DNA from 3 places in the Paracidovorax sp. genome. Region 3 is predicted to be linked to each of the others. Evidence: predicted binding sites of a transcription regulator. Region 3 holds the regulator's gene; each other region holds the start of a gene.

Evidence for each region. Region 3 encodes LexA, which represses DNA repair genes until DNA is damaged. Its sites were predicted from a motif close to ACTGTATNNNNATACAGT; they were not measured.
Region 1: imuA (translesion DNA synthesis-associated protein ImuA) is a predicted target of LexA. The motif match lies at 6,922-6,939, and genes of this name have one in related genera.
Region 2: AC3A84_RS01280 (PA0069 family radical SAM protein) is a predicted target of LexA. The motif match lies at 7,917-7,934, and genes of this name have one in related genera.

Annotation. Positions count from the first base shown of each region.
Region 1 is NZ_JBXYZY010000021.1:503,958-513,415, reverse strand. It holds gene AC3A84_RS09200 (CoA transferase subunit A) at 1-331, shown strand, start outside; gene AC3A84_RS09195 (3-oxoacid CoA-transferase subunit B) at 333-971, shown strand; gene AC3A84_RS09190 (glucan biosynthesis protein G) at 1,040-2,698, opposite strand; gene bglX (beta-glucosidase BglX) at 3,056-5,353, shown strand; gene AC3A84_RS09180 (HD-GYP domain-containing protein) at 5,494-6,822, shown strand; gene imuA (translesion DNA synthesis-associated protein ImuA) at 6,956-7,801, shown strand; gene AC3A84_RS09170 (DNA polymerase Y subunit UmuC family protein) at 7,767-9,107, shown strand; gene AC3A84_RS09165 (NAD(P)/FAD-dependent oxidoreductase) at 9,188-9,458, opposite strand, start outside.
Region 2 is NZ_JBXYZY010000001.1:273,973-283,430, forward strand. It holds gene AC3A84_RS01240 (histone deacetylase family protein) at 1-249, shown strand, start outside; gene AC3A84_RS01245 (enoyl-CoA hydratase) at 307-1,113, shown strand; gene AC3A84_RS01250 (mechanosensitive ion channel family protein) at 1,095-2,387, shown strand; gene AC3A84_RS01255 (electron transfer flavoprotein subunit beta/FixA family protein) at 2,550-3,299, shown strand; gene AC3A84_RS01260 (electron transfer flavoprotein subunit alpha/FixB family protein) at 3,328-4,260, shown strand; gene AC3A84_RS01265 (acyl-CoA dehydrogenase) at 4,335-6,125, shown strand; gene AC3A84_RS01270 (NAD(P)H-dependent flavin oxidoreductase) at 6,264-7,220, shown strand; gene rnk (nucleoside diphosphate kinase regulator) at 7,322-7,741, opposite strand; gene AC3A84_RS01280 (PA0069 family radical SAM protein) at 7,948-9,063, shown strand; partial or broken gene AC3A84_RS01285 (amidohydrolase) at 9,229-9,458, shown strand, end outside.
Region 3 is NZ_JBXYZY010000021.1:31,859-41,316, forward strand. It holds gene AC3A84_RS07165 (Bug family tripartite tricarboxylate transporter substrate binding protein) at 1-552, opposite strand, end outside; gene AC3A84_RS07170 (porin) at 587-1,762, opposite strand; gene hrpA (ATP-dependent RNA helicase HrpA) at 2,349-6,404, shown strand; gene AC3A84_RS07180 (hypothetical protein) at 6,602-7,261, opposite strand; gene lexA (transcriptional repressor LexA) at 7,594-8,268, opposite strand; gene AC3A84_RS07190 (asparaginase) at 8,358-9,326, shown strand; gene adk (adenylate kinase) at 9,429-9,458, opposite strand, start outside.

The DNA of each region.
Region 1 (9,458 bases), 470 kb from region 3:
GGCCGACAAGTCCGGCAACCTGCAGTTCCGCCTCACGGCGCGCAACTTCAACCCGGCGGCGGCCACGGCCGGCAAGCTCTGCATCGTCGAGGTGGAAGAGGTCGTAGAGATCGGCGAGATCGCGCCTGACGACGTGCATCTGCCCGGCATCTACGTGCATCGCATCGTCCATAACCCGGCGCCTGAAAAGCGTATCGAGAAACGCACCGTGAGCGCTGCCGCGCCGGTCGATGTCGCGGCCGCGAAGGTGGAGGCTCAGGCCGTCATCGCCCAGGCCGCCGCCTCCGCGGAAGCCCCCGCGGTGCCTGCCAACAAACAAGAAGGAGCCTGACATGCCCTGGACCCAAGACCAGATGGCCGCACGTGCGGCGCAGGAACTGGAAGACGGCTTCTACGTGAACCTCGGCATCGGCATTCCCACCCTGGTGGCCAATCACACGGGCGACAAGGAAGTGTGGCTGCAGTCCGAGAACGGCATGCTGGGCATCGGCCCGTTTCCGACCGAAGACGCGGTGGATGCCGACCTCATCAACGCCGGCAAGCAGACGGTGACGACCATCCCCGGCTCGTCCATCTTCGGCAGCGACCAGTCGTTCGCCATGATCCGCGGCGGCAAGATCAATCTGTCGATCCTCGGCGCCATGCAGGTCAGCGAAAAGGGAGATCTCGCCAACTGGATGATCCCCGGCAAGATGGTCAAGGGCATGGGCGGCGCGATGGACCTGGTGGCCGGCGTCAAGCGTGTGATCGTGCTCATGGAGCACGTCGCGAAGAAGAAGGACGGCACCGAGGACCTGAAGATCCTGCCCGCCTGCACGCTGCCCCTGACCGGCGTGGGCGTGGTGGACCGCATCATCACGGACCTGGCCGTGATGGACGTCACGCCCGAAGGCCTCAAGCTGGTGGAACTGGCACCCGACGTGAGCTTCGAGGCCGTGCAGGCCAAGACCGGCGTGTCGCTGGTCCGCTGAGCGCCGTGTGCCCCAAGCAAAAAGCCCGGCATCACCGGGCTTTTTGCTTGTGAGTCGCTTCTCCGCCTTCAGGGCGTGGTGGTGGCCTTGGTCGGTTCGGCCGGCGCCGGTGGCTGGGCGAGCGGCTGCGTCTGCACGGGCGTGGGCGGATTGGCCGGAATCTGGTAGCTCCACGTCTCGCTCACGGCCCTGTCGCCCTGCATCAGCGTGGCGCGCATTTCCACCGGCAGAGAGGGGTTCTTGACCCGCACGCGCACCGTCACGCGCCATCCCTGGATGGCGGGGTTGCGTTGCAGGCTCGCGCCCAGCAGGTCGGCGTTGCTGTCCACGCTGACCTGGGGCGTGATCGCCGTGCCCTCCGGCAGCTGGGCCACGGCGGGGCCTTCGAAGTCGATCAGGAAGGCGCTGGCACCATCGGGCTTGCGGATCAGGTTGGCCTGCAGTTCCTCGCTCTCGGTGTGCAGGGTCTGCCTGACCCAGGCGTTGTCCGCCCCGTGCAGCGCGGGCTCGTCCGTCGTCCAGTGCATGCGGTAGGCGAACTGCAGCATGTCGCCGCGGCGGGCCGGGGCGTCGGGCGTCCAGAAGGCCGCTATGTTGTCGTTGGTCTCGTCGGGTGTGGGGATCTCCATCAGCGTCACGTGGCCCTTGCCCCAGTTGCCCAGCGGCTCGATCCAGGCGCTGGGGCGCAGGTCGTAGCGGTCCTTGAGGTCTTCGTAGCGCGAGAACTCGCGCCCGCGCTGCAGCAGGCCGAAGCCCTTGGGGTTGTCCACCTCGAAGGAGCTGATCGCCAGCTGGCGCGGATTGTTCAGCGGGCGCCAGAGCCATTCGCCCGTGCCGGTGTGGATGGCCAGGCCGTTGGAGTCGTGGATGGCCGGGCGGAAGTTGCCGCGCTGGAGGTCGGACTGCTGGTTGGGCCCATACAGGAACATGCTGGTCAGCGGCGCGATGCCCAGCGTCCTGACGTCACCGCGCAGGAAAATGTTGGCCTGCACGTCCACCACGGCATCCTTGCCGCCGGGCACCACGGTGAAGCGGTAGGCGCCGGTGGCTCGCGGCGAGTCGAGCAGGGCGTAGATCACCAGCTGGCGGTCCTGCGCGGCGGGCCGCTGAATCCAGAACTCGCGGAAGTTGGGGAACTCCTCGCCACCCGGCGGCGCCGTGTCGATCGCCAGCCCGCGGCTGGACAAGCCGTACACCTGGCCCTTGCCGATCACGCGGAAGTAGCTCGCGCCCAGGAAGCTCACGATCTCGTCGAGCTTGCCGGGCTGGTTGATGGGGTAGAGCACGCGAAAGCCCGCGTATCCGAGGGTGCTGGTGGCGCTGCGGTCGAAGTTCAGGTCGCCGAAGTCGAAGCGCCCGGCGTCGTAGTGGATCTCCTGCACGCCTTGGGGCGTGATCTCGTTGATGCGCACCGGGGCGTTGAACTGCATACCCTGGTGGTAGAAGCTCAGGCGAAAGGGCGTGGGCTGGTCGCGCCACTCGAAGCGGTCCGCGCGCGGCTGCATCTTCTGGTAGTCGGCGAACTGCATGCCGCTGAAGACGGGCGGCAGGTTGTTCGCGGGGGCCACGTAGGGCTTTTCCATCAGGTCGCGGGCCTGGCGGGTGACGTCGTCGAGCGAGAACGCCTGGGCGTGGCCCGCAACAGGCAGGCAGATGAGGGTGGCGAGACCGGCGAGGGCCAGAAGCGATCGGGTGCGCAGGCGTGCGGCGGCAAACAACAGGGTCATGGACAGGGACGGTAGTTCAGTGGACAGGCTGCGGCGTGACGGAGCGTAACGCGGCGGCGCGGCGCCAGGCGCTGGCTTCGGTCGGGCCCTGCACCCTCGGCGCCGGGCCGTGGCGTGTGCGATGGAGCCGAAGCAAACTTCCTGCCGGGCCCCCGGCATGTTGCGGCATGCAACAGTTCAGGGGCCGGTTTCGGGCGCGGAACGCGGACTTGAGCTTAGCATTCGCCACCCGCCGTGCCGCCTTGTGTCTGGCCGGCCGCATGCCCTGGCATGCAAAGCCCCGGTGGCCGATCGCCCGCACGTGCCCAGAGCGCGGCCAGCCCGCACCACCCGCGCCAACCATCCGAAAGTGACTGAATGAAGCAATCGTGGATTCTTGTGCTGTCCGCTGCGCTGGCGGCCCCCGCCGCCTGGGCGCAGGCGCAGCAGCCGAACCCTGCAGAGGCGAAGAAGACCTTCGTGGCCGACCTGGTCGGCCGCATGACCCTGGAAGAGAAGATCGGCCAGCTGCGCCTGATCAGCATCGGCCCGGAGATGCCCATAGGGCAACTGGCCGATGAGATCACTGCCGGCCACGTGGGCGGCACCTTCAACTCGGTGAACCGCCCCGACAACCGCCGGCTGCAGGATGCGGCCATGAAGACGCGGCTGAAGATCCCGATGTTCTTCGCCTACGACGTCATCCACGGCCACCGCACCACCTTCCCGATCGGCCTGGGCCTGGCGTCCACCTGGGACATGGCCTCCGTGGAGCGCATGGCGCGCACGGCCGCGCGGGAAGCGGCGGCCGACTCCATCGACATGACCTTCGCGCCCATGGTGGACATCTCGCGCGATCCGCGCTGGGGCCGCACCTCCGAGGGCTTCGGCGAAGACCCGTACCTGGTGTCGCAGATCGCCCGGGCCACGGTGCAGGGCTTCCAGGGCCCGCAGCGGCCGCTGGCGGCGGACCGCATCATGGCGAGCGTCAAGCACTTCGCGCTCTATGGCGCGGTGGAAGGCGGGCGTGACTACAACGCCGTGGACATGAGCCCGATGCGCATGTACCAGGACTACCTGCCGCCCTACAAGGCCGCGATCGACGCGGGCGCGGGCGGCGTGATGGTGGCGCTGAACTCCATCAACGGCGTGCCGGCCACCTCCAACACCTGGCTGATGCAGGACCTGCTGCGCCGCGACTGGGGCTTCAAGGGCGTGACGGTGAGCGACCACGGCGCCATCGTCGAGCTGACGCGCCACGGCGTGGCCCGCGACGAGCGCGAGGCCGCCAAGCTCGCCATCCGCGCCGGCATCGACATGAGCATGGCCGACTCGGTGTACTGGAAGGAGCTGCCCGGCCTGGTGCGCTCCGGCGAAGTGCCGATGCAGCAGATCGACAACGCGGTGACCGAGGTGCTCGGCGCCAAGTACGACATGGGCCTTTTCAAGAACCCCTACCTGCGCATCGGCGCGGCCAAGGACGACCCGGCGGATCTCAAGGCCGACAGCCGCCTCGACCGGCCGGCCGCGCGCGAGGTGGCGCGCCAGTCGCTGGTGCTGCTGGAAAACCGCAATGGCACGCTGCCGCTCTCCAGGAAGGCTTCCATTGCCCTGGTCGGACCGCTGGCCGATGCGCCGATCGACATGCTGGGCAGCTGGTCTGCCGCCGGCTACGACAAGCTGGCCGTGACCCTGCGCGCCGGGCTGAACGCCGCCATCGGCCAGGGCGGGCGGGTGACCTATGCGCGGGGCGCCAACATCACCGGCGACGAAGCCATCGTCAAGTACCTGAACTTCCTCAACTGGGATGCGCCCGAGGTCACGCAGGACCCGCGCACGCCGGCCGAGATGATCCAGGAGGCCGTGCGCCTGGCGCAGCAGTCCGACGTGATCGTGGCCGCCGTGGGCGAGGCGCGCGGCATGTCGCACGAATCGTCGAGCCGCACCAGCCTGGATCTGCCGCAGAGCCAGCGCGACCTGATCACCGCCCTCAAGGCCACCGGCAAGCCACTGGTGCTGGTGCTGATGAACGGCCGCCCGCTGGCGCTGCAGCGCGAGCAGAAGGAGGCCGATGCGATCCTGGAAACCTGGTACGCCGGCACCGAAGGCGGCAACGCCATCAGCGACGTGCTCTTCGGCGACTACAACCCCTCGGGCAAGCTGCCGATCTCGTTCCCGCGCTCGGTGGGCCAGATCCCCACCTACTACAACCATGCGCGCCTGGGCCGCCCGTTCACCGAGGGCAAGCCCGGCAACTACACCTCGCAGTACTTCGAGGAAGTGACCGGCCCGCTCTATCCCTTCGGCTACGGCCTGAGCTACACCGACTTCGCGCTCTCCGATGTCGTGCTCTCCAGCCCGACGATGGCGCGCGGCGGGCAGATCGAGGCCGCGGTGACGGTGAAGAACACCGGCCGGCGCGCGGGCGAGACCGTGGTGCAGCTCTATATCCAGGACGTCGCCGCATCGGTGGTGCGCCCGGTCAAGGAGCTCAAGGGCTTTCGCAAGCTGATGTTGCAGCCGGGCGAGGAGCGCGTGCTGCGCTTCCCGATCACCGAAGAGCAGCTCAAATTCTTCAACGCCCGCCTGGAACACGTGGCCGAGCCGGGCCGTTTCAACGTGCAGATCGGTCTGGACTCTCAGGCCGTTCGGGAGCAGGGCTTCGAGTTGCGCTGAAGCCATCTGCGCGCGGATGGGAGGGCGGCCCGGCGCGCATGCACCGCAGCAGGGCAGGCGCAGACTCTTTCGTGGAGGAGGGAAAGCGGCTTATATTGCTCGCAACAGTGCTCGCTTCTCAGCCTACTCCTTCTGTCTGAATGAACGCTCTTTCCCAGAACGCCGACTCCCTTGCCGGCGCTGACCAGGCCGGCGACAAGCACTACCTGCGCGCTGTGACCGACATGGCAGAGCGGTGCACGGTGGTGGCGCGCGACGCCCTCTATACCGACAGCGGCATCAAGCTTCTGGACAAAGGTGCGCGCGTGGACAGCCGGCTCTACGAGCGGCTGGTGCATCACAAGCTGCGCGGCTCCATTGACGAGCAGCTGGGCGTGGAAGATGCGATCACCGTGCCTGATCTGATCGGGATGGCGCGGGCTCAGTGCAGTAGCGAACCGCTGGCCAGCATGCTGGCGGCGGCGGCGGGCGGCGCAGATCGGCTGCTGGCTCCGTTGCGGTCGCTGCCGCTGCCGCCGCCCATGGCCTTCAAGCTGACCGTGATGCGCGAGCAGCGTCCCGAATTGCTCTCGCACAGCGTGCTCGTGATGCTGACGGCCCTGTTCCTGGGCCTGCGAAGCGGTTTGAATGAGCGGGAATGCACGCCGCTGGCCGCCGCCGCGCTGCTGCACGACATCGGTGTACTGCACATGGACCCGGTCTGGCGCGACCCGGTGCACAAGGTGACAGGCCCGGGCCGCAAACATCTGGTGGCGCATCCGGTGACGGCGATGCTCGTCATCCGCGCGCTGCACGTCTATCCCAAGTCAGTCGAAACCGCCGTACTGGAGCACCACGAGCGCATGGATGGCACCGGCTACCCCCGAGGGCTGGATGGCGGGCAGATCTCGCCTACCGGCCAGATCCTGCTGCTGTCGGAGGTGGTGGCCGCGTTTTTCGAGAAATACCGTGACGAGCCGGCCCAGCGGCTGTCGCTGTCTCTCCGGCTGAATCACCGCAAGTTCCCGCCGGCGCTCACGGCGCTGCTGCTGCCTCTGTTGCAAAAGCTCCCCACAGGAGCGGCCGACCCCATTGCGCTGCAGCGCCAGGTGGCGCTCGGCATCGAGGTGCTATCGGAGGCCTTTGGCTCGTGGGACAAGGTTCGCGCGGGGCTGCCCGCCGACCAGCTGGCCCTGGCGTCCGGCAAGGCCTGTGCCTACATCGACCTGTGGCTGATCGCCCTGCAGAAGGCTCTCTACGAGGCGGGTTCGCACCCGCGCCAGCAGGCCGAAATGCTGCCCTCCTTGCAAGACGACCCCGAGGGCCTGGCCGAGCTGGAGCTGCTGGGCCGCGAGGCGCTGTGGCAGCTGCAGAGCATTCTCGACGCCAGCTATAGCCGCTGGCCGCAACTGGCTCAGCGCGCAGACGTGTGCGATGCCGCGGTAGCCGACTGGCGCGACGCCTGTGCGCAAGGACTGGGCACGGCCTGAAGCCCCGATTCCTGAGGGTGTCCCCTGTGCCCGGAACGGCCCTGAATGAGGGCCAAGGGCAGATGCACTGACGAACCCTGTGGTCTGGGAGGTAGCAATGCTGTATATTTGAACAGTATTTTGCTGTCGTCCCATGTCCATCCCTGCCTCGCTCCATGCCGTGACCGCCGCTGCCCTGCGGCAGCCGGGCCGTGGCGTGCCCGAGGTGCCAGGCGTCTGGCAGGGCGGATCGTGGGGGGCGGCAGCGCCGCACCGCAACCGGCCCACGGGCCATGCATCGCTCGATGCCCAGCTGCCCGGCGGTGGTTGGCCTTTGGGCGCGATGGCGGAGCTGCTGCTGCCGGCGCAGGCCATGCAGGCGTGGCCCCTCGTTCTGCCCGGCCTGGCTCTGGCGGTGGCTGAGGGCGAGCCCGGGCGCGTGGTGCTGGTGGCTCCGCCCCATGAGCCCTTCGCGCCCGCCCTGCAGGCCGCCGGCCTGCCGGCCCAGCGGTTGTGCGTGGTGCTGCCCGGCACCTGCCAGGCGGCAGAAGCCTGCTGGGCGAGCGAGCAGGCGCTGCGCTGCCGCGACGTGCTGGCGGTTCTGGCCTGGCTGCCGCATGCGCGGCCGGAGATGCTGCGGCGCCTGCACCTGGCCGCAGCCCAGCAGGGGCGCTGGCTGTGGGTCCTGCGCCCCGAGGCGCAGCGCGCCCAGGCTTCGCCCGCGCCGCTGCGGCTGTGGGTGCAGCGGGCTGGCGCCGAGCTCCGCGTGCAGGTGATCAAGCGTCGCGGGCCGCCCTTGCTCGAACCCGTCATGCTGCCGTTGCGCCCGCCTGCATTGCCGGCCGTGTTGGAAGCCCAGGCGCACCGCCAGCAGCAGGCGCGCAAGGACGCCGGCCGGCTGTTGCAGGCCCGCCGCCAGCCGGCCCCCGCCGCCTCGTCTTCTCTTTCGCCATCGGGACTGCTGCATGCACTGGGTCGCACTGCCCTTGTGCGCGGATGAGCCCGCCGCGCCCGGCGTGCCGGCCGAGGCCGGTGCCTGGTGGGCGCTGCGCTTTTCCCCGCGCGTGGCCGTGATCGACGAGGCGGTGCTGGCCGAGATTTCCACCACCGCACGCCTGTGGGGCGGTCTGCCGGCGCTGCTGGAGCAGCTGCGCGCCGACGCGCCTGGCGTTGCCTCGTCAACCGATCTGCCGCTGGCCCAAGGCCCCACGGCCCTGCAGGCTCTGGCCCAGCTACGCTTGCTGCAGGCCGGCCATCCGCTGCCGCAGCGCCTGCCGCACGATCTGCCGCTGCGTACCCTGAGCGCAGCGCGGCCTCATGCCCATGGGCTGGCGCAGCTGGGCTGCCGCACCTGGGGCGCTTTGCGGGCGCTGCCCCGCGCCGGGGTGGCGCGGCGCTTCGGCGGGCCCCTGCTGCATGCGCTGGACCAGGCCTGGGGCGACGCGCCGCACCAGCCGCCGTGGGTGGCGTTGCCCGAGGTTTTCGCCCTGGAGGCCGAGCTGCCCGCTCTGGCCGAATCGGCCCCGGCCCTGCTGTGGTCCGCCAGCGCTCTGCTGCAGGCCTTGCAGGGCTGGCTGCAGGGGCGCCACCAGGGCGTGCTGGCCCTGCGCCTGCAATGGCACCACCACCTGCGCCGCCTTGACGGACTGGACCTGCCGCCCTGGGATGGCGTGGATCTGCGCACGGCCGAGCCCGCGCAGGAGATGGCACACCTGCGGCGGCTGCTGGCCGAGCGGCTGGCGCACTGCCGGTTCTCGGCCCCGGTGGATCGCATCGCCCTGCGCGCCCTGCAGACCGGGCCGGCGGCTGCGGCCAGCGGCAGCCTGCTGCCGCCAGGCCCGCACGAGGCCGTGGGCGAGCCGTGGCATCAGCTGCAGGAACGCTGGTCCGCCCGGCTGGGAGCGCACCGCGTGCAGGCCGTGCAGCTGCATGCCGACCACCGGCCCGAACGCATGCAGTCCTGGCACGCCATGGAGGGCGGCGGTGCTGTGTCGGCGGGCCGCATCGGCACCACCACCGCTGCCACCGACCCGCGTGCCGCGCTCTGGCCGGCCTGGCTGGTGCAGCCGCCCGAGCCACTGGCGGTGCAGCGCCACCGCCCCTGCCTGCACGGGCCGCTACGGCTGCTGGCCGGGCCGGAACGTTTCGAGGCCGCCTGGTGGGAGGCGTCCGGCACCCCGGACGAGGCGTCGGGCGAAGGCCCGGCGCGCCGCGACTATTTCGTCGCCCATGGCGATGCGGCAGGCTATGTGTGGGTGTTCCGCGACCTGGAGGGGCGGTGGTTCCTGCACGGCCTCTACGGCTGAGCGCGAACGGGGCGAAGGGGACGCGCGGGATTGCGCGGGCCGGTCGCCGGCCGCCAGGGCCCGGGCGGTCCTGGGCGCGCTCAGACGGCGGGCGCTGCCACACCCAGCCGCTCGTGCAAGCGGGTGCTGGTGGTGGTGTATTGCAGCGCCACTGGGCCGCCGTTCAGGGTTTCGGCGGCGGCGAAGGCGGCCAGGGTGGCTTCGTGGAAGGCGCAGAGCAGCAGCTTGCGCTTGCCGGGGTAGGTGTTGATGTCGCCCACCGCGTGGATGGCGGGGATGCTGGTGCGGAAGCTGGCCGGGTCCACCACGAGCTGCTTGCGTTCCATGGCCAGGCCCCAGTCGGCCACGGGA
Region 2 (9,458 bases), on a different contig from region 3:
ATCCCGCGCCTGGAGGCCTTCAAGCCCGAGATGATCTTCGTCTCCGCCGGCTTCGACGCCCACCGCGAGGACGACATGGGCCAGCTCGGCCTCAACGAGCAGGACTACACCTGGATCACCCAGCGCATCAAGGACGTGGCACGGCGCTTCAGCAAGGGCCGCATCGTCTCGTGCCTGGAAGGCGGCTACATGATGGACCCGCTGGCGCGCAGCGTCGAAGCGCACATCCGCGTGCTCGCCGATCTCTGAACCCTCTTTCTCCCGCGGCCTGCCGTGCGCGGACGCGGGACCTTCCCTCCGCCTGCCATGACCGCCACCCCGCAAGACCCCACCCGCGCCCCGCTGCGCACCGAACGCGACGCCCGCGGCGTCGTCACCCTGACCCTGGCCGACCCCGCCCGCTTCAACGCGCTGGGCGAGCCGATGATCGCCGCGCTGCAGCAGGCGCTGGACGACGTGGCACGCGATGACGGCGCTCGCGTGGTGGTGCTGGCCGCCGAAGGCAAGGCCTTCTGCGCGGGCCACGACCTGAAGGCGATGGCGCAGCGGCCTGAGCAGGCCTACTACCAGAAGCTCTTCGCGCAGTGCAGCCGCGTGATGCTCGCCATCCAGCGCCTGCCGGTGCCGGTCATCGCGCGCGTGCAGGGCATCGCCACGGCGGCGGGCTGCCAGCTGGTGGCGCAGTGCGACCTGGCGGTGGCGAGCCGTGCGGCGCGCTTTGCCACCAGCGGCATCCACTACGGCCTGTTCTGCGCCACGCCCAGCGTCCCGCTGGTGCGCAACCTGCCCGCCAAGCAGGCCATGGAGATGCTGCTGACGGGCGACTTCATCGATGCCGAAACCGCCCGTGCCCAGGGCCTGGTCAACCGCGTGGCGGCGCCCGAGGCGCTCGATGCCGAGGTCGAATCGCTCGTCGCTGCCATCCTGCAAAAGCCCCGGGCCGCCATCGCCCTCGGCAAGGCCGTTGTCTATCAGCAGCGCGAACTGGGCGTGGACGCCGCCTACCAGCTGGCCGGCCAGGCCATGGCCCTGAACATGATGGACGAGGCCGCCCAGGAAGGCGCCCGCGCCTTCGCCGAAAAGCGCACGCCCGCATGGAAGGCGCAGCCGTGAGCGAGCTGTTCGACCGCCTGCTGCGCGACTTCAACCACTCCAGCACTTGGCTGGAACTGGCCGTGCTGGCCGCCTGCCTGGCCGTGGCCTTCGGCGTCAGCCGCGCCGTGGGGCGTAACCAGCCGCCCGACTCGGTCTGGTTCGGCCGGCGCACCTTCGACGGGCTGATGTTTCCGCTGCTGGCGCTGGCCCTGGTCTATGCGGGCCGCGCGGGCGTGGAGCACTATCAGCCGGTCTTCGTGCTGCGCGTGGCGGTGCCGGTACTGAGTTCGCTGGTGCTGATCCGCTTCTTCGCGCGCGTGCTCGCCACGGCTTTCCCGCGCTCGCCGGCCATGCGACTGCTCGAACGCATGATCTCGTGGCTGGCCTGGGGCGTGGCGGTGCTGTGGATCGTCGGGCTGTTGCCCATCGTGCGCGAGGAGCTGGCCGGCATCGGCATCAGCTTCGGCAAGACGCAGACCAATCTGCTGATGCTGCTGCAGGGCGTGCTCTCGGCCGCGGCAGTGATGGTGACCGCGCTCTGGGTGTCGTCCACCTTCGAGCGGCGCGTGCTCAGCAACGCGGTGGCCGACCTGTCGATGCGCAAGGTCGCCGTGAACGCCACGCGCGCGTTGCTGCTGCTCATCGGCATGCTGTTCGCGCTCTCGGCCGTGGGGGTGGACCTGACGGCGCTCTCGGTGCTGGGCGGCGCGGTGGGCGTGGGCCTGGGCTTCGGGCTGCAGAAGCTCGCATCCAACTACGTGAGCGGCTTCGTCATCCTGCTGGAGCGCTCGCTGCGCATCGGCGACAACGTGCGTGTCGATGGTTTCGAGGGCCGCATCACTGACATCAAGACCCGCTACACGCTCATCCGGGCGGGCAACGGGCGCGAATCCATCGTGCCCAACGAAACGCTCATCACCCAGCGGGTGGAAAACCTCTCGGACGCCGACCGCAAGTTCAACATCACCACCGACATCACCGTGGGCTACGACAGCGACGTGGCCCAGGTGCAGCAGATCCTGTGCGCAGCAGCGGCCGCCCAGCCGCGCGTGCTGAAGGACCCGGTGCCCGTGGCCTACCTGGTCAGCTTCGCGCCGGACGGGCTGGAATTCAGCCTCAACTTCTGGGTGAGCGACCCCTCCGCCGGCACGGTCAACCTGCGCTCGGCCATCAACATCGCCATCCTCGACGGGCTGCGCACGGCCGGCATCGACATCCCCTATCCGCAGCGCGTGGTGCAGATCCGGCCGGCCGCGCAGCCCGCGCCGGCTGAGCCGCACGCGACACCTTGAACGTGCGGATGCAGGGCTATAATCCTGAAAAAGCACGATCGTTCGTTTTTGTCCCCAAGCCCTGGAGGGCCGCGCTGGTCGGCCCGGGCGGGAGCCCGGACATAGAATGAATCCGGTTTACGTAACGTCAATTCAACCAGCAAGAATGAAGGAGCCGCAGCAATGAAGGTTTTGGTCCCGGTCAAGCGTGTGGTGGACTACAACGTGAAGGTCCGCGTGAAGTCGGACGGCACGGGTGTGGACATCGCCAACGTGAAGATGAGCATGAACCCCTTCGACGAAATCGCGGTGGAAGAAGCCGTGCGGCTGAAGGAAAAAGGCGTGGTGACCGAGGTCATCGCCGTGAGCTGCGGCGACGCCAAGTGCCAGGAGACCCTGCGCACGGCCATGGCCATCGGCGCGGACCGGGGCATCCTGGTGGAAACCACGCAGGAGCTGCAGCCCCTGGCCGTGGCCAAGCTGCTCAAGGCCCTGGTGGACAAGGAACAGCCCCAGCTGATCATCCTGGGCAAGCAGGCCATCGACGACGACTCCAACCAGACCGGCCAGATGCTCGCCGCCCTGGCGGGCCTGCCGCAAGCCACCTTCGCCTCCAAGGTCGAGGTGAGCGGCGATGCGGTCAACGTCACCCGTGAAGTCGATGGCGGCCTGGAAACCCTGGCCCTCACGCTGCCGGCCGTGATCACCACCGACCTGCGCCTCAATGAGCCGCGCTACGTCACGCTGCCCAACATCATGAAGGCCAAGAAGAAGCCGCTCGACACCGTCAAGCCTGAAGACCTGGGCGTCGATGTCACGCCGCGCCTGAAGACGCTGAAGGTCTCCGAGCCGCCCAAGCGCGGCGCCGGCATCAAGGTGCCCGACGTGGCCACCCTGGTGGACAAGCTCAAGAACGAAGCCAAGGTCATCTGAAGAACAACCAGCGCAGGAGAACACGAACATGACCGCACTCGTCATCGCTGAACACGACAACGCCAGCATCAAGCCCGCCACGCTCAACACCGTGACCGCAGCCGCAGCCTGCGGCGGCGACGTCCACGTCCTCGTGGCCGGCCAGGGCGCCGATGCCGCCGCGCAGGCCGCCGCACAGATCGCCGGCGTTTCCAAGGTGATCCAGGCCGACGGCGAAAGCCTCAAGGACGGCCTGGCTGAGAACGTGGCCGCCCAGGTGCTGGCCATCGCCGGCAGCTACAGCCACATCCTCTTTCCCGCCACGGCCGGCGGCAAGAACGCCGCGCCACGCGTGGCCGCGCAGCTCGACGTCGCCCAGATCAGCGACATCACCAAGGTGGACAGCCCGGACACCTTCGAGCGCCCCATCTACGCCGGCAACGCCATCGCCACCGTGCAGAGCGCGGATAGCGTGAAGGTCATCACCGTGCGTACCACCGGCTTCGACGCCGCTGCCGCCACGGGGGGCTCGGCCGCTGTCGAGAAGGTCGCTGCCGCAGCCGATTCCGGCAAGAGCCGCTTCGTCGGCCGCGAAGTCACCAAGAGCGACCGCCCCGAACTCACCGCCGCCAAGATCATCGTCTCGGGCGGCCGGGCCCTCGGCAGCGCCGAGAAGTTCAACGAAGTCATGACCCCCCTGGCGGACAAGCTGGGCGCGGCCATCGGCGCGAGCCGCGCTGCCGTCGATGCGGGCTACGCCCCCAACGACCTGCAGGTGGGCCAGACCGGCAAGATCGTGGCGCCGCAGCTCTACCTCGCAGCAGGCATCTCGGGCGCCATCCAGCATCTGGCCGGCATGAAGGACTCCAAGGTGATCGTGGCGATCAACAAGGACCCCGAAGCGCCGATCTTCAGCGTGGCCGACTACGGCCTGGAGGCCGACCTGTTCACCGCCGTCCCAGAGCTCGTCAAGGCTCTTTGACTTCCAGCCAGCGCTGACAAAGGCATCGTTCGCGATGCCTTTTTTTCGACAATTTTTGCCCGGAGACAAGAATCATGAGCTACGTCGCCCCCGTGAAGGACATGCTTTTCGCCATCGAACACCTGGCCGGCATCGCCCAGGTCGCCCAGTTGCCCGGCTTCGAGGAAGCTGGCCTGGACACCGCGCAGGCGGTGCTCGATGAATGCGCCAAGTTCACCGAAGGCGTGGTGGCGCCGCTCAACGTGGAGGGCGACCGCAATCCGTCCAGCTTCAAGGACGGCCGCGTCACGACCACGCCCGGCTTCAAGGAGGCCTTCCGCCAATACGCCGAAGGCGGCTGGCAGGGCCTGCAGCACCCGGTGGACTTTGGTGGGCAGGGCCTGCCCAAGACCATCGGCGCGGCCTGCAGCGAGATGCTCAACAGCGCCAACATGAGCTTCGCGCTGTGCCCGCTCTTGACCGACGGCGCCATCGAGGCGCTGCTGACCGCCGGCAGCGACGAGCTCAAGGCCACGTATCTGGAAAAGCTGGTCACGGGCGAATGGACCGGCACCATGAACCTGACCGAGCCCCAGGCCGGCAGCGATCTGGCCCTGGTGCGCACCAAGGCCGAGCCGCAGGGTGACGGCAGCTACAAGGTCTTCGGCACCAAGATCTTCATCACCTACGGCGAGCACGACATGGCCGCCAACATCGTCCACCTGGTGCTGGCCCGCGTGGCCGGCGCGCCCGAGGGCGTCAAGGGCATCAGCCTCTTCGTGGTGCCCAAGTTCCTGGTGAATGCCGACGGCTCCCTGGGCGAGCGCAACGACGTGCATTGCGTCTCCATCGAACACAAGCTGGGCATCAAGGCCTCGCCCACGGCGGTGCTGCAGTTCGGGGACCATGGCGGGGCGGTGGGCTATCTGGTGGGCGAGGAGAACCGCGGCCTCGAATACATGTTCATCATGATGAACGCGGCGCGCTACGCGGTGGGCCTGCAGGGCATCGCCGTGTCCGAGCGCGCCTACCAGAAGGCCGTGCAATACGCCCGCGACCGCGTGCAGAGCCGCCCGGTGGACGGCAGCCTGCCCGGCAGTGCGCCCATCATCCACCACCCCGACGTGCGCCGCATGCTCATGACCATGCGCGCCGTGACCGAGGGCTGCCGCGCCATGGCAGCCACGGCCGCCGCCGCCTACGACGCATCGCACCACCATGCCGATGCGGACATGCGCCAGGCCAACGCCGCGTTCTACGAATTCATGGTGCCGCTGGTCAAGGGCTACAGCACCGAGATGAGCCTGGAAGTGACCAGCCTGGGCGTGCAGGTGCACGGCGGCATGGGCTTCATCGAAGAGACCGGCGCCGCGCAGCACTACCGCGACGCGAAGATCCTGACCATCTACGAAGGCACGACCGCCATCCAGGCCAACGACCTGGTGGGCCGCAAGACGGCACGCGATGGTGGCCGCTCGGCCCGAGCCATCGCCGCGCAGATCGAGAAGACCGAGGCCGATCTGGCCGCCAGCGGCACCGAAGACGCCCAGGCCGTGGCCCGCCGCCTGAAGGCCGCGCGCGAAGCCTTCCTGCAGGTGGTGGACTTCGTCGTGGCCCACGCCAAGACCGACCCCAACGCCGTCTTCGCGGGCAGCGTGCCGTACCTGATGCTGGCCGGCAACCTGATGGCCGGCTGGCAGCTGGGCCGGGCGCTGCTGGCGGCCCAGGCGCTGCTGCCGCAGGGCCGTGACGAAGCCTTCCTGCGCGCCAAGATCGCCACCGCGCGCTTCTATGCCGACCACCTGCTGGTGCGCACCGGCGCCCAGCGCGACGCCATCGTCGAAGGCGCGGCCAGCGTGACCGCACTGGCGCTGGAAGCGTTCTGATGGAGCACATCGCCCTCAGCGGCTGCGCCACGGCCTGTGCCGTTGGCCGTGCCTGATGATTTGCTATTAAAATAATAGCTGTAAGCGCAGGCTGGATAAGCGCTACAGCCGCTTTTTATTCATAAAAGGAGACTCCCCATGTCCCGCCTGCCGCCCGTGCTGCAAAAGCTCTCGCTGCCCGTCATCGGGTCGCCGCTGTTCATCATCAGCAATCCCCAGCTCGTCATCGCCCAGTGCAAGGCCGGCATCGTCGGCTCCATGCCCGCGCTCAACGCCCGCCCGGCCGAGCTGCTGGACGAATGGCTGGCCGAGATCACCGAGGCCCTGGCCGCGCACGACCGCGACCACCCCGAAAGCCCCGCCGCGCCCTTCGCCATCAACCAGATCGTGCACAAGAGCAACGACCGGCTGGAGCACGACATGCAGGTCTGCGCCAAGTACAAGGTGCCGATCGTCATCACGTCCCTGGGCGCGCGCGAGGACGTCAACCAGGCCGTGCACGGCTGGGGCGGCGTGGTGCTGCACGACATCATCAACAACAAGTTCGCGCACAAGGCCATCGAGAAGGGCGCCGACGGCCTGATCGCCGTGGCGGCGGGCGCGGGCGGCCATGCGGGCGTGAAGAGCCCGTTCGCGCTGATCCAGGAGATCCGCCAGTGGTTCGACGGCCCGCTGGCGCTGTCGGGCTCCATCGCCTCGGGCGGCGCCATCCTGGCCGCGCAGGCCATGGGCGCCGACTTCGCCTACATCGGCTCGGCCTTCATCGCCACGCACGAGGCGCGCGCGCAGGAGGCCTACAAGCAGGCCATCGTCGATGGCACCTCCGACGACATCGTCTACAGCAACCTCTTCACCGGCGTGCATGGCAACTACCTGGCGCCCTCGATCCGCGCGGCGGGCCTGGACCCGGAGCACCTGCCCGAATCCGACCCGAGCAAGATGAACTTCGGCGGCGACGCCAAAAAGGCCTGGAAGGACATCTGGGGCTGCGGCCAGGGTATCGGCGCCATCGACCGCATCAGCGGCGCGGGCGAACTGGTCGAGAAGCTGCGCCGTGAATACCAGGCCGCGCGCGAACGGCTGGCGCTGGGCTGAGCGCCGATCGCAGTTCCAACCACAGCTGATCCCTGAAACCGCCGCCGCACCCCTGCGCTGCCACGGCGGTTTTTCATGCCGCCGTTCGGCAGTTCAGCCGCTCAGCGGTGCAGATCGCCCGCGCGCTCGGGCTGATAGACGATCTGCTGCACCTGCATGGTCATCGGCTGGCCGCCCGGGCCGGGCCAGCTCAGTTCGTCGCCCACCGAGAGGCCCAGCAGCGCGCTGCCCACGGGCGCGAAGATCGAGACGCGGTCCGCGCTGCCGTCGATGTCGCGCGGATAGACGAGGCTCAGGCAGAAGGTCTTGCCGGTCTCGCGGATCGAGAACTCCACCGTCGAATTCATCGTCACCACGTCGGGCGGCATGTCGGCCGGCGCCAGCACCTCGGCGCGGTCCAGCTCGGCCTGCAGCGCGGCCTTGCCGGCGAAGGCGCTGGCCGGAATGCCGGCCATCAGGGCCTCGATACGGTCCACGTCCAGCGACGAAAGGGTGATGGAGGGCGAGCGTGCAAGAGCCATGGTGAAGTCCTCGGTCAAGGCGGGAGAAAAAAACGGAAAGAAGTGCGGGAGGGAAGTCCTCGTGCGGTGAAAGGGCGGGACTGTAGCCCAGGGGCTCCGGCGCCGCTGCGCATTCCGCACCCGGGTGCCGGGGTAATCACAGCGGCCGGCACGCAAAGCCGCGCTCACTACAATGGCTGTATGTTTGAACAGTATCTGACGCAGCCATGAACGATGAGGTCCGCATTCCGGTCGCGGCCCTGAAGGGCCGAGGCATCGCTGCGCAGACGGCCCACCGTTTCATGCGCGACGAGCGCGACGCGTTCGACGACGGCTGGGGCACGCTCGAATCGGGCGCGGCCGAGCCTGCTCAGCCGCCGGCCACCGAGGTGATCTGGGAGACGGCGCGCAGCGCGCTCACCCGCAACGATTCGCCCGACATCTTCTTCGAGCAGGCGGTGAACCCCTACCGCGGCTGCGAGCACGGCTGCGTCTATTGCTACGCCCGACCCACGCACAGCTACCTCAACCTGTCGCCGGGGATCGACTTCGAGACGCGCATCATCGCCAAGCGCAACATCGCCGAGGTGCTGCGCGCCGAACTCGCGCGGCCCTCGCACGTGCCCACGGCCGTGAACATCGGCTCGGCCACCGACTGCTACCAGCCGGTGGAGCGCGAGCTGCGCCTGACGCGCGCGCTGATCGAGGTGATGGCCGAGACGCGGCATCCGTTCTCGCTCATCACCAAGTCCAGCGGCGTGGAGCGCGACCTGGACCTGCTCGCTCCCCTGGCCCGCGACCGGCTGGCCGCCGCCTACGTCACCATCACCACGCTCGACGGCGCCCTGGCACGCGTGCTGGAGCCGCGAGCCGCCGCGCCCCACCGCCGGCTGCGCACCATCCGCGCGCTGGCCGAGGCCGGCGTGCCGGTGGGCGTGAGCGTGGCGCCGCAGATCCCGTTCCTCACCGAAGACATGGAGCAGGTGCTCGAAGCCGCGCGCGAGGCCGGCGCCACCTCGGCCTTCTATACCGTGGTGCGCCTACCCTGGGAACTGAACCCGCTCATGCGCGACTGGCTGGCACTGCACTACCCGCAGCGCGCCGCCCGCGTGATGGCCCGCATCCAGGACCTGCACGGCCTGGACGAGGCCGCCCGCAGCGCCGGCAAGGCCTACCAGAGCGACCACGCCACGCGCATGAAGGGCACCGGCCTCTGGGCCGATCTGCTGCGCCAGCGCTTCCACACGGCCTGCCGCCGCCTGGGCCTGAACCGCGAGCGCACGGTGCTGGATGCCTCGCAGTTCCGCCATGCGCTGGCGCGGGGGCAGGGCACCTTGTTCTGACGGGGGCTGGGGCCCGCCGCTGCCTCACAAACTCCGGCGCCGGAGGGCCACAACGCAATTCGCTGCCGTGGCGCGCCCCGTGTTCAGAAATTTCTCACCCATGACCGTCGCTATTTCCGCGTCGCCCATGGTGGAACTGGGACGGTCGGCGCACGCCAGCTGTGACCCGGCCCCATCAGGGCGGCGGCGGACCGCTTCGACATCGCGGTGCCCGGGCCCGGCGGACACGCGGCGCACCCGCGGCACACGCCCGATGCCAACCTGGCCGCGAACCTGCGGGTGACGCCGCTCAACACCATCTTCGCTCGGCGCATCGAAGGCGGCCAGAGCCACAACGTGCGGCCGGCCGAGGTGCCGTTCACCGGGACGGGGCGCAGCTTCGACGTCGCCTCGCA
Region 3 (9,458 bases):
GTCGATGCCGCTGTTCTTGCTGAGCAGCGCGCCGATGAAGTGGGGAATGGAGCCGGCGGCAGGTGAGCCGTAGCTTGCTTCCTTGGGATTGGCCTTGGCCCAGGCCAGGAAGTCGGCCACCGTCTTCACGTTGGCCGGCACCGCGGGGCCCACGGCCAGTGCGTGCGACATGGTGGCGCCCAGGGACACGGGCACCAGATCCTCGAACGGCTTGTAGCTGAGCTTGGGGTAGATGCCCGGGAAGACCGTGAGCACCGAGTGCGGCGTCAGCAGCAGCGTGGCGCCGTCCGGCGCGGCGGCCTTGACGGTTTCCACGGCGATGCGTCCGCCCGCACCGCTCTTGTTGTCAACGATGCCGGCGGTCTTCACGTAGCCGCCCGCAGGCAGGCGGTCGGCTACGCGGCGGGCCATCACGTCGGCCGTGCCGCCGGGAGGAAAGCCCACCACCACGCGGGCGGTGTCCAGCGTCTGCGCGAACGCGGCAAAGGGAGATAGAGCCCCGAGGGCGGTGATGGAGCCGAGGGTGTGGACGAACTGGCGTCGATTAGTCATGGCGATGTTCCTGCAGAGGGAAGGGGCCGGGGCGTCAGAACGCATGGCGCACGCCCACGTTGAAGCCGGTTTGGGAGGCGCCCGCAGCCGGGTTGCTGCCGGCAGCGCCGCCGCTGACCGAAACGGCGGCCAGGCGGTCGTTGCGGATGTGGCCGATCTGGGTGTAGACCGCGGTGCGCTTGGAGAGCGCATAGGTCAGGCGTGCGACCAGCATTTGCGAGTCGAAGTCGTTGACCGACTTGTAGTTGATGCGCAGGTACTGGCCGTCCAGCGTCAGGTTGCCGGTGAGCGGGTAGGAGGCGCCGACGAACCAGAGGTCGCTGCGCGGCTTGATGGCGTCGCCGTCGTTGTCGCGGCGGATCAGGCCTGCGCCGATCTTGGCGCCCGCCACTTTCACGTACCCGTTCACGGCCAGGCGCGTGTCGGTCTTGCTGCTGCTGTTGAGATTGCCGAACACCAGGTCGGTGGCCGACGTGGTGTTGCGGCCGTTCTGCCGGTCGTAGGCCAGGGCAGCGCCCCAGGTGGGCGCGTCGTACTTGACCAGGGCGGACCACTGGCGGCAGGCCTTCTTGTCGGTGGCGCTCTCGCCGGCGCAATTGGTGCCCACGGGGCTGGGGCCGGCGTTGACCGTGTCACGGCCGAAGCTGTATTCGGCGCCCAGGGTGAGGCCGCTGAAGGTGCCCCGGTAGGCCAGGGAGTTGTCGGCGCGGGCGTTGGGGATGTAGCTGTCGAGCGAGCCTGCGGCGTACACGGCCGGGCCGATCACGTCGGCATCGAGCATCGAATAGAACAGCATCGAATACTGGCGGCCTGCCGTCACCGTGCCCCAGGGGCCCTGCAGGCCGACGAACGACTGGCGGCCAAAGCCGCGGCCGCCTTGGCCCAGCGTGCCCTGGTCGGGCGCGAGGCCCATTTCCAGCGTGAAGATGGCCTTGAGCCCGCCGCCCAGGTCCTCTGTGCCGCGAAATCCCAGGCGCGAGGGCAGGGTGCCCGTGTTGCTGGGCATGCGGTTCAGGCCGTCGCCGCCGGCGCCCACGTTGGTGACATGCTCCACGCCGACGTCGATCAGACCGTAGATATTGACGCTGGAGCCGCCCGCGGGCGGCGTCTGCGCATGCGCTGCCAGGGCGGCCGTGGTGCCGATCAGGGCTGCGCACCAGTGGTGGCGGGTGCCGCGTTGCTGCTTCTTTGTCGTCGTTTTCGTGTTCATGGATGTCTCCTTCCAATCGCCCGTGCACGGGCCGTCCATGGCGCTGGAGCCCAGCGATGGTCCGTGTGCAGGTCGCGCTACTCTCTGGTCGTTGATGCCGTCCGATCGGTGCGGCATGTGCTGGGGGCACTCGGTGGTGCGGCAGCCGGGCTGGGGGCTGCGCGCTGCGGGATGGCTGTCGGCCGGGCCACGGCCCGCACGTGACGGAAGGCGGATCGCTTCCATGCAGTGGCGGCGCAGTGCGGGAGTCTTCGCAGGCGAAGGCGCGGCGGGGGCGAACATCTCGACTTGTGTCTCCGTGGTTCCGATCCGGGCGGTGGGGCCCGGCATCAGTGCAGCCTGTTTACAAAGGTTATCGTTAGTCAGGCTATCGGATAAAGTCTATAACTAGTTGTTGATCCGCATGAATTGGTAGAACCTCTAGGTATGGCAGGCGCCAAACGGATGCATGGCATGCGCAGGCCTGGCACGCGCGCCGGAACAGGCCCTGTCACCATAGGCCACGGGGCCGTGCGCGGCATGCCGGCGGGGCCATGCACTGCGGACCGCACGGCAGCGGCGGCGGGCTCGGATAATGCAGCCCTTCATGAACGAATCCGCGCCTTCCCACCTTCCGCCCGCCGCGCCCGCGCTGCGCATCGAATTCCCCGAATCCCTGCCCGTCTCGGGCAAGCGCGACGAGATCATGGCGGCCCTGAGGCAGCACCAGGTCATCATCGTGTGCGGCGAAACCGGCTCCGGCAAGACCACCCAGCTGCCCAAGATCGCGCTGGCCCTGGGCCGGGGCCGGTGCAATGCCCGCCCGGGCGAGAAAGGCCAGCTCATCGGCCACACCCAGCCGCGCCGCATCGCCGCCAGCAGCGTGGCCAAGCGCATCGCGGAAGAGCTGAAGACGCCCCTGGGCGAGGTGGTGGGCTACAAGGTGCGCTTCCAGGACCGGCTCTCCAAGGGCGCCTCGGTCAAGCTGATGACCGACGGCATTTTGCTGGCCGAAACGCAGACCGACCCGCTGCTCAAGGCCTACGACACGCTCATCATCGACGAGGCCCACGAGCGCAGCCTGAACATCGACTTCCTGCTGGGCTACCTGCGCCAGATCCTGCCGCGCCGGCCCGATCTGAAGATCGTCGTCACCTCGGCCACCATCGACGCGGACCGGTTCGCCAAGCACTTCGAATCGGCCAAGGGGCCGGCTCCCGTGATTTACGTCTCCGGGCGCACCTTTCCGGTGGAGCAGCGCTACCGTCCCTTCGAGGACAGCCGCGACTACGGCCTGAACGAAGCCATCGCCGACGGCGTGGATGAACTCTGGGCCGGCAATGCGGGCGGCGACATCCTGATCTTCCTGCCCGGCGAGCGCGAGATCCGCGAGGCCGCCGACCATCTGCGCAAGCACCTCGCCCACCAGCCAGTGATGCGCAATGCCGAGGTGCTGCCGCTCTTCGCCCGCCTGTCGCAGGCCGAGCAAGACCGCATCTTCGAAGGCCACACCGGGCGGCGCATCGTGCTGGCCACCAACGTGGCCGAGACCTCGCTCACCGTGCCTGGCATCCGTTACGTCATCGACGCAGGTACGGCGCGGGTCAAGCGCTACAGTTTTCGTAGCAAGGTGGAGCAGCTGCTGATCGAGCCGGTGAGCCAGGCGGCCGCCAACCAGCGCGCCGGCCGCTGCGGGCGCGTGGCGAACGGCATCTGCATCCGCCTCTACGACGAGGCAGACTTCAATAGCCGCCCGCGCTTCACCGATCCGGAAATCCTGCGCTCGTCGCTGGCCGGCGTCATCCTGCGCATGAAGTCGCTGCACCTGGGCGATGTGGCGCAGTTCCCGTTCATCGAGGCGCCTTCGGGCCGCGCCATCGCCGACGGCTACCAGCTGCTGGGCGAACTGGGCGCGGTGGACGACGCCAACGAGCTCACGCCCATGGGCGTGGAGCTGTCGCGCCTGCCGCTCGACCCGCGCGTGGGCCGCATGATCCTGGAGGCGCGCGAGCGCCAGGCGCTGGAGGAGGTGCTGGTGATCGCCTCGGCGCTGTCGGTGCAGGACGTGCGAGACCGCCCGCTGGAGGCGCAGCAGCAGGCCGACCAGGCGCATGCCAAGTTCGACGACGAGAAGAGCGAATTCAGCGGCTACCTCAAGCTCTGGAAGTGGATCAACGAGGCGCGCGGCGGCGCGCCCAGCCTGCCGTCGGCCCGGGCGCAGAAAGAAGCTGCCCAGCGTGCCGCCCGGCAGGGCACGCGCGCCCAGGCCAGCCTGCCCGTGGCCCAGCGCCTGACGGCTGCGCACGAGCCCGCCGATACGGCCGCGGCAGCGCAACCCACCCACAAGCTCAGCAACCGCCAGTACGAATCGCTGCTGCGGCAGAACTTCATCAGCATCCGCCGCCTGCGCGAGTGGCGCGACATCCACACCCAGCTGCTCACGGTGGTGACCGAGCACCGCTGGAAGCTCAACACCACCCCCGCCGGCTACGAGCAGATCCACCTCTCGATGCTCGCGGGCCTGCTGGGCAACGTGGGCGCCAAGAGCGACGAGGAAGACTGGTACCTGGGCGCGCGCGGCATCAAGTTCTACAAGCACCCGGGCGCCCACCTGAACAAGAAGCCCGGGCGCTGGATCGTCGCGGCCGAGCTGGTCGAGACAACGCGGCTCTTCGGCCGGGGCATCGCTGCCATCGAGCCGCAATGGGTCGAGCAGATCGGCGGCCACCTGCTCAAGAAACAGCTGCTGGACCCGCACTGGGAGAAGAAGGCCGCGCAGGTCTCGGCGCTGGAGCGGGCCACGCTCTACGGCCTGGTCATCTACAACAACCGTCGCGTCAACTTCGGCAAGGTCGATCCGCATGCCGCGCGCGAGATCTTCATCCGCGAGGCGCTGGTGGGCGGGCAGTGGGAGACGCGCCTGCCGTTCCTCGCTGCCAACCAGAAGCTCATCGCCAAGGTGGAAGAGCTGGAACACAAGTCGCGCCGGCAGGACGTGCTGGTGGACGACGAGCTGATCTACGCCTTCTACGACCAGCAGCTGCCGGCCGACATCTGCACCGGCGCGGGTTTCGAGGCCTGGTATGGCGAGGCCTCGCGCCAGAACCCGGACCTGCTCAAACTCACCCGCGAAGAGCTGATGCGGCACGAGGCCGCCGGCATCACCAGCAACGCGTTCCCAAAGACCGTGCGCCTGGGCGGCGTGGACTGCGCCGCGAGCTACCTGCACGAACCCGGCGACGCGCGCGACGGGCTGACCGTCACGGTGCCGCTCTTCGTGCTCAACCAGGTCAGCGACGAGCGCTGCGAGTGGCTGGTGCCCGGCATGCTGCAGGCGAAGATCCAGGCCCTGCTGAAAAGCCTGCCGCAGCGCCCGCGCAGCCGCTTCGTGCCGCTGCCCGAGAGCGCGGCGCGCATCGCCGAGCTGTTCAGCACGCCCGAGCGCTTCGGCCAGGGCAGCCTGACCGATGCCCTGCTCAAGCAGGTACGCGACGAGACCTCGCTCGACGTGAAGCGCGCCGACTTCAAGCTCGACATGCTGAGCCCGCACCTGTTCATGAACTTCCGCGTCGTCGATGAGCACGGTCGCCAGCTCGGCCACGGCCGCAATCTGGGCGCGCTCAAGGCCGAATGGGGCGCCAAGGCGCGTGGCGCGTTCCAGGCGCTGGCCGGGCTGAAGCTGGGCCAGGGTTCGGGGTCGAAAGAGCCTGCGGCCCAGGTAAAATCTTCGCAGTCAGCTATCAAAAATGAAGCAAAAAGGAGCACAGGTGCTCCGGTGCCGGCTGCGGCTCCCTCCGCGCCGGCGGTGCCCGCGGGCCAGCGCTACACCGCCTGGACCTTCGGCGAACTGCCCGAGCTGATGGAGATCCGCAAGGCAGGCCAGACGCTGATCGGCTTTCCGGCCCTGATCGACGGCGGCGATGCGGTCAGCATCGAGGTGTTCGACGAACCGGAGGTGGCTGCGGCCAAGCACCGCGCCGGCCTGCGTCGGCTGTTCGCGCTGCAGATCAAGGACGCGCTCAAGTACCTGGAAAAGAACATCCCCGACCTGCAGAAGATGGCCGTGGCCTACATGCCGCTGGGCACGCAGGAAGAGTTGCGCAGCCAGATCCTGGACATCGCCCTGGACCGCGCCTTCCTGCAGGACCCGCTGCCCACGCACGAGGCCGAGTTCAAGCGCCGCGTGGACGAAGGCCGGGGCCGCCTGACGCTCATCGCCAACGAGGTGGCGCGCCTGGCTGGCACCATCCTGGTCGAATACGCCGCCGCCGTGCGCAAGATCAAGGACACCAAGAACGCGCCCGAGGCCACGCAGGATGCCCAGCAGCAGCTGCAGCGCCTGATGCCCAAGAGCTTCATTGCTGCCGCGCCCTGGACGCAGCTCGCGCACTTCCCGCGCTACCTCAAGGCCATCACGCTGCGACTGGAGAAATACCGCGCCGACCCCGCGCGCGACGCCTCCCGCCTGACGGAGCTGCGCCCGCAGGAGCAGCGCTACTGGCGCCTGGTGGCCGAACGTAAGGGCCAGGTCGATGCGCGCATGCAGGAGCTGCGCTGGCTGCTCGAGGAGTTGCGCGTGAGCTTCTTCGCGCAGGAGCTGCGCACGCCCCAGCCGGTGAGCGTGAAGCGGCTGGACAAGCTCTGGGCGCAGATCAATACCTGAGGCGCCCGGCGGCGCAGCCGCGTCCTCGGTGGCCACGTGACATGCGCTGCTGCTGATGGCGATTTTGCTGCTGGTATTGATGCCGGCGCAGCGCGCACCGGCCCTCGCGTCTGGGACCGCCACACCTCGCACCCGGCTGATGCGAGGTGTGGGCCGGCCGCGCCTGCGCGGCCACGTCTGTGGTAGGCGAAGGCTGATTACAACGCCAGGCGGCCCTCCGATGCCACCAGCCGGTCCAGCTCTGCACACACGTCGGCCATGCGGCCGGAGATCACCAGCCGGGCCGGTTCGCCCACCTGCACCCGGCGCAGCACCCGCAGCAGCGGGCGGGGCGCCGCGGAGCGGGCCTCGCTGGCGGCGCCTGCTGCGACCGAGCCACCGGCAGGGTGAAAGCGGTCCGCATTGGCCGCTGCAGCCGCGCGGGCCCGGGAGGCAGGTACATTCATCCACGGCGTTGCTGCAGGCCGGCGCGCGTGGGCCGGCGCTGCATTGGCAGGCATGACGGAGGTCGCCGGTACGGCCGATGGCCGCTTGATTCCTCCTGCGAGCCGGCCCCTGGAAGGGCGGGGGACGCCGTAGGGCTCCAGTGCGCCGGTGGATGTTGCGAGCGCTACGGCGGTGCCAGCGGCAGCGGTTGGCGCCGCCGTCCAGGCCGGGAACGGCCCGGCAGCGTGCTGGCTTGCAGGCTGCTGCGTGGCTTCAGGTGCGGCTGTGGCGGAAGCGGAGGTGGCGGGCCGCGAGGCATCGGCCGCTTGCAGCGCCGGCAGGCTCTTATGGCGGGCAGGGCCGCCCAGGAACTGGGTCAGCGCCTTGACGGGCTGCGACAGCGAAGTGAGGGCAATCAGGGCAATTCCCATGTGAAAACTCCATCGTGGTTCGTGCCGCGCACTGCGCCGGCGGGATCTGCATTCGGTGGACAAGGGCGAGGGCCGACTGACTGCCTTGCTGGGGGTCGATCTGCTGCACGCATTGCGCGCCTTGCGATGATCGACGGGCCATTCACTCCGTCTGTCACACCGTGCGTTCGATCTGCCGGCTTCGTGCGAGGGCACGGAGGGTTGAACACAGGCAGGATTGCCATTGGGCGACTCGCCGCAGGGTTGGCCTGTAGGGCTGGGGGGCGCAGCGCTGTGCGCTGCACTCCCGCACTAAGGCCAGACGCCCGCCACCTGCGGCGCGCCGTGCCGCCTTACATCAGCATGGTGTTGCGAATGAGACCGACGGCGAGGCCTTCGATTTCGAACGGCTCGCCAGGCTGGACGGTGATGACGGGGTAATCCGGGTTCTCGGGCAGCAGTTCGATGCCGCTGCCGGTGCGGCGCAGTCGTTTGACGGTGACGTCGTCACCCAGTCGCGCCACGATAATTTGCCCGTTGCGGGCCTCGCGCGTGGCCTGCACTGCGAGCAGATCACCGTCCATGATGCCGACGTCCCGCATGGACATGCCGCGCACCTTGAGCAAGTAGTCGGGCTTGTGCTGAAAGAGGCTGCCTTCCACGCTGTAGGTCTGGTCCACGTGTTCCTGGGCGAGAATCGGCGAGCCTGCAGCCACGCGGCCGATCAGCGGCAGCATGAGCTGCGATAGGCCGGGAATGGGCAGGTGGAACTGCGTTCCGCGTGCGGCGTTGATGGAGCGCACGGTTTCGCTGCGCAGGCGGATGCCGCGCGATGTGCCGCTGACCAGTTCGATCACGCCCTTGCGTGCCAGGGCCTGCAGGTGTTCTTCGGCCGCATTGGCGGACTTGAACCCCAGTTCTGCAGCGATTTCTGCCCGGGTGGGCGGTGCGCCGGTGCGCGAGATGGCGGTCTGGATGAGATCCAGGATCTGCTGCTGGCGGGCGGTGAGCTTGGGGCTGTCGAGCATGGCAAGGTTCCAGTGCGAAGCGGTGGCCGGAGGACCGGCGGGACTGTTTTTTAATCCAGTAACTGTATTTTTGACCAGTTTTTTGAAGGATGCAAGTGGGCGCTAGAAAAATGGTGGTGTTGGGCACGGGCGGCACGATTGCCGGAACGGCCAGCGATGGAGCGGACAACATCGGCTACAAAGCCGGTCAAGTGGGCGTGCAGCAGTTGCTGGGCGCTGTTCCGGGTCTGGCCCGCGCGGCTGGGGGCGAGCTGGTCGCCGAACAGGTCGCCCAGCTGGACAGCAAGGACATGGATTTGAACGTCTGGATGCGCCTGGCACAGCGCTGCCAGGCGCATCTGGCGGACCCGCAGGTCCAAGGCATCGTCATCACGCACGGGACCGACACGCTGGAGGAAACGGCGTGGTTCCTGCGGCTGGTGCTGGAGGCTTCCAAGCCCGTCGTGCTGACCTGCGCGATGCGGCCGGCGACGGCGCTGACGCCCGACGGCCCGCAGAACCTGCTCGACGCTGTCGCCGTGGCGTCCACGCCGGGCGCGCGCGGCGTGGTGGCGGTAGCGGCCGGCGTGCTGCACGGCGCTGCGCTGGTGCGCAAGGTCCATCCCTATCGTGTGGACGCGTTCGACTCGGGCGACGCAGGGCCGCTGGGCTGGGTGGAAGAAGGCCAGGTACGCCTGGCCCGTGACTGGCCTGACGCCGCGGCGATCCACGCTGGCGCGTCGGCGTTGCTGGCCAGGCCTGCTGATAGCTGGCCGCGGGTGGAGGTGGTGCTGAGCCATGCCGGCGCCAGCGGCCGGCTCGTGGATCTGCTGGTGGCCGACGGGGTCGATGGGCTGGCCGTGGCCGCCACAGGCAATGGCACCCTGCACCAGGATCTGGAGGCGGCGTTGGTGCGCGCCCAGGCGGCAGGGGTGCTGGTGCGCGTCACCTCCCGTTGCGGTCTGGGCCGCGTGCTGCCGCGCCCGGGAGATGCGCTGGCGGCCGACGAGGAGGGCCTGGGCGCCGTGAAGCTGCGAGTGTCTCTGTTGCTGGAATTGCTGGCCGCACCGAAGGGCTGATCGCTCATCGGTGTGATCGCCCCATGCAAAACGCCCCGCAGTGCGGGGCGTCTTTCTTTGCACCTTCCGCCCAACAAAGGGGCAGAAGCAGGCCGGGGCCTTTCAGTGGGAGAGCGCCTGCAGCGCGCGCTG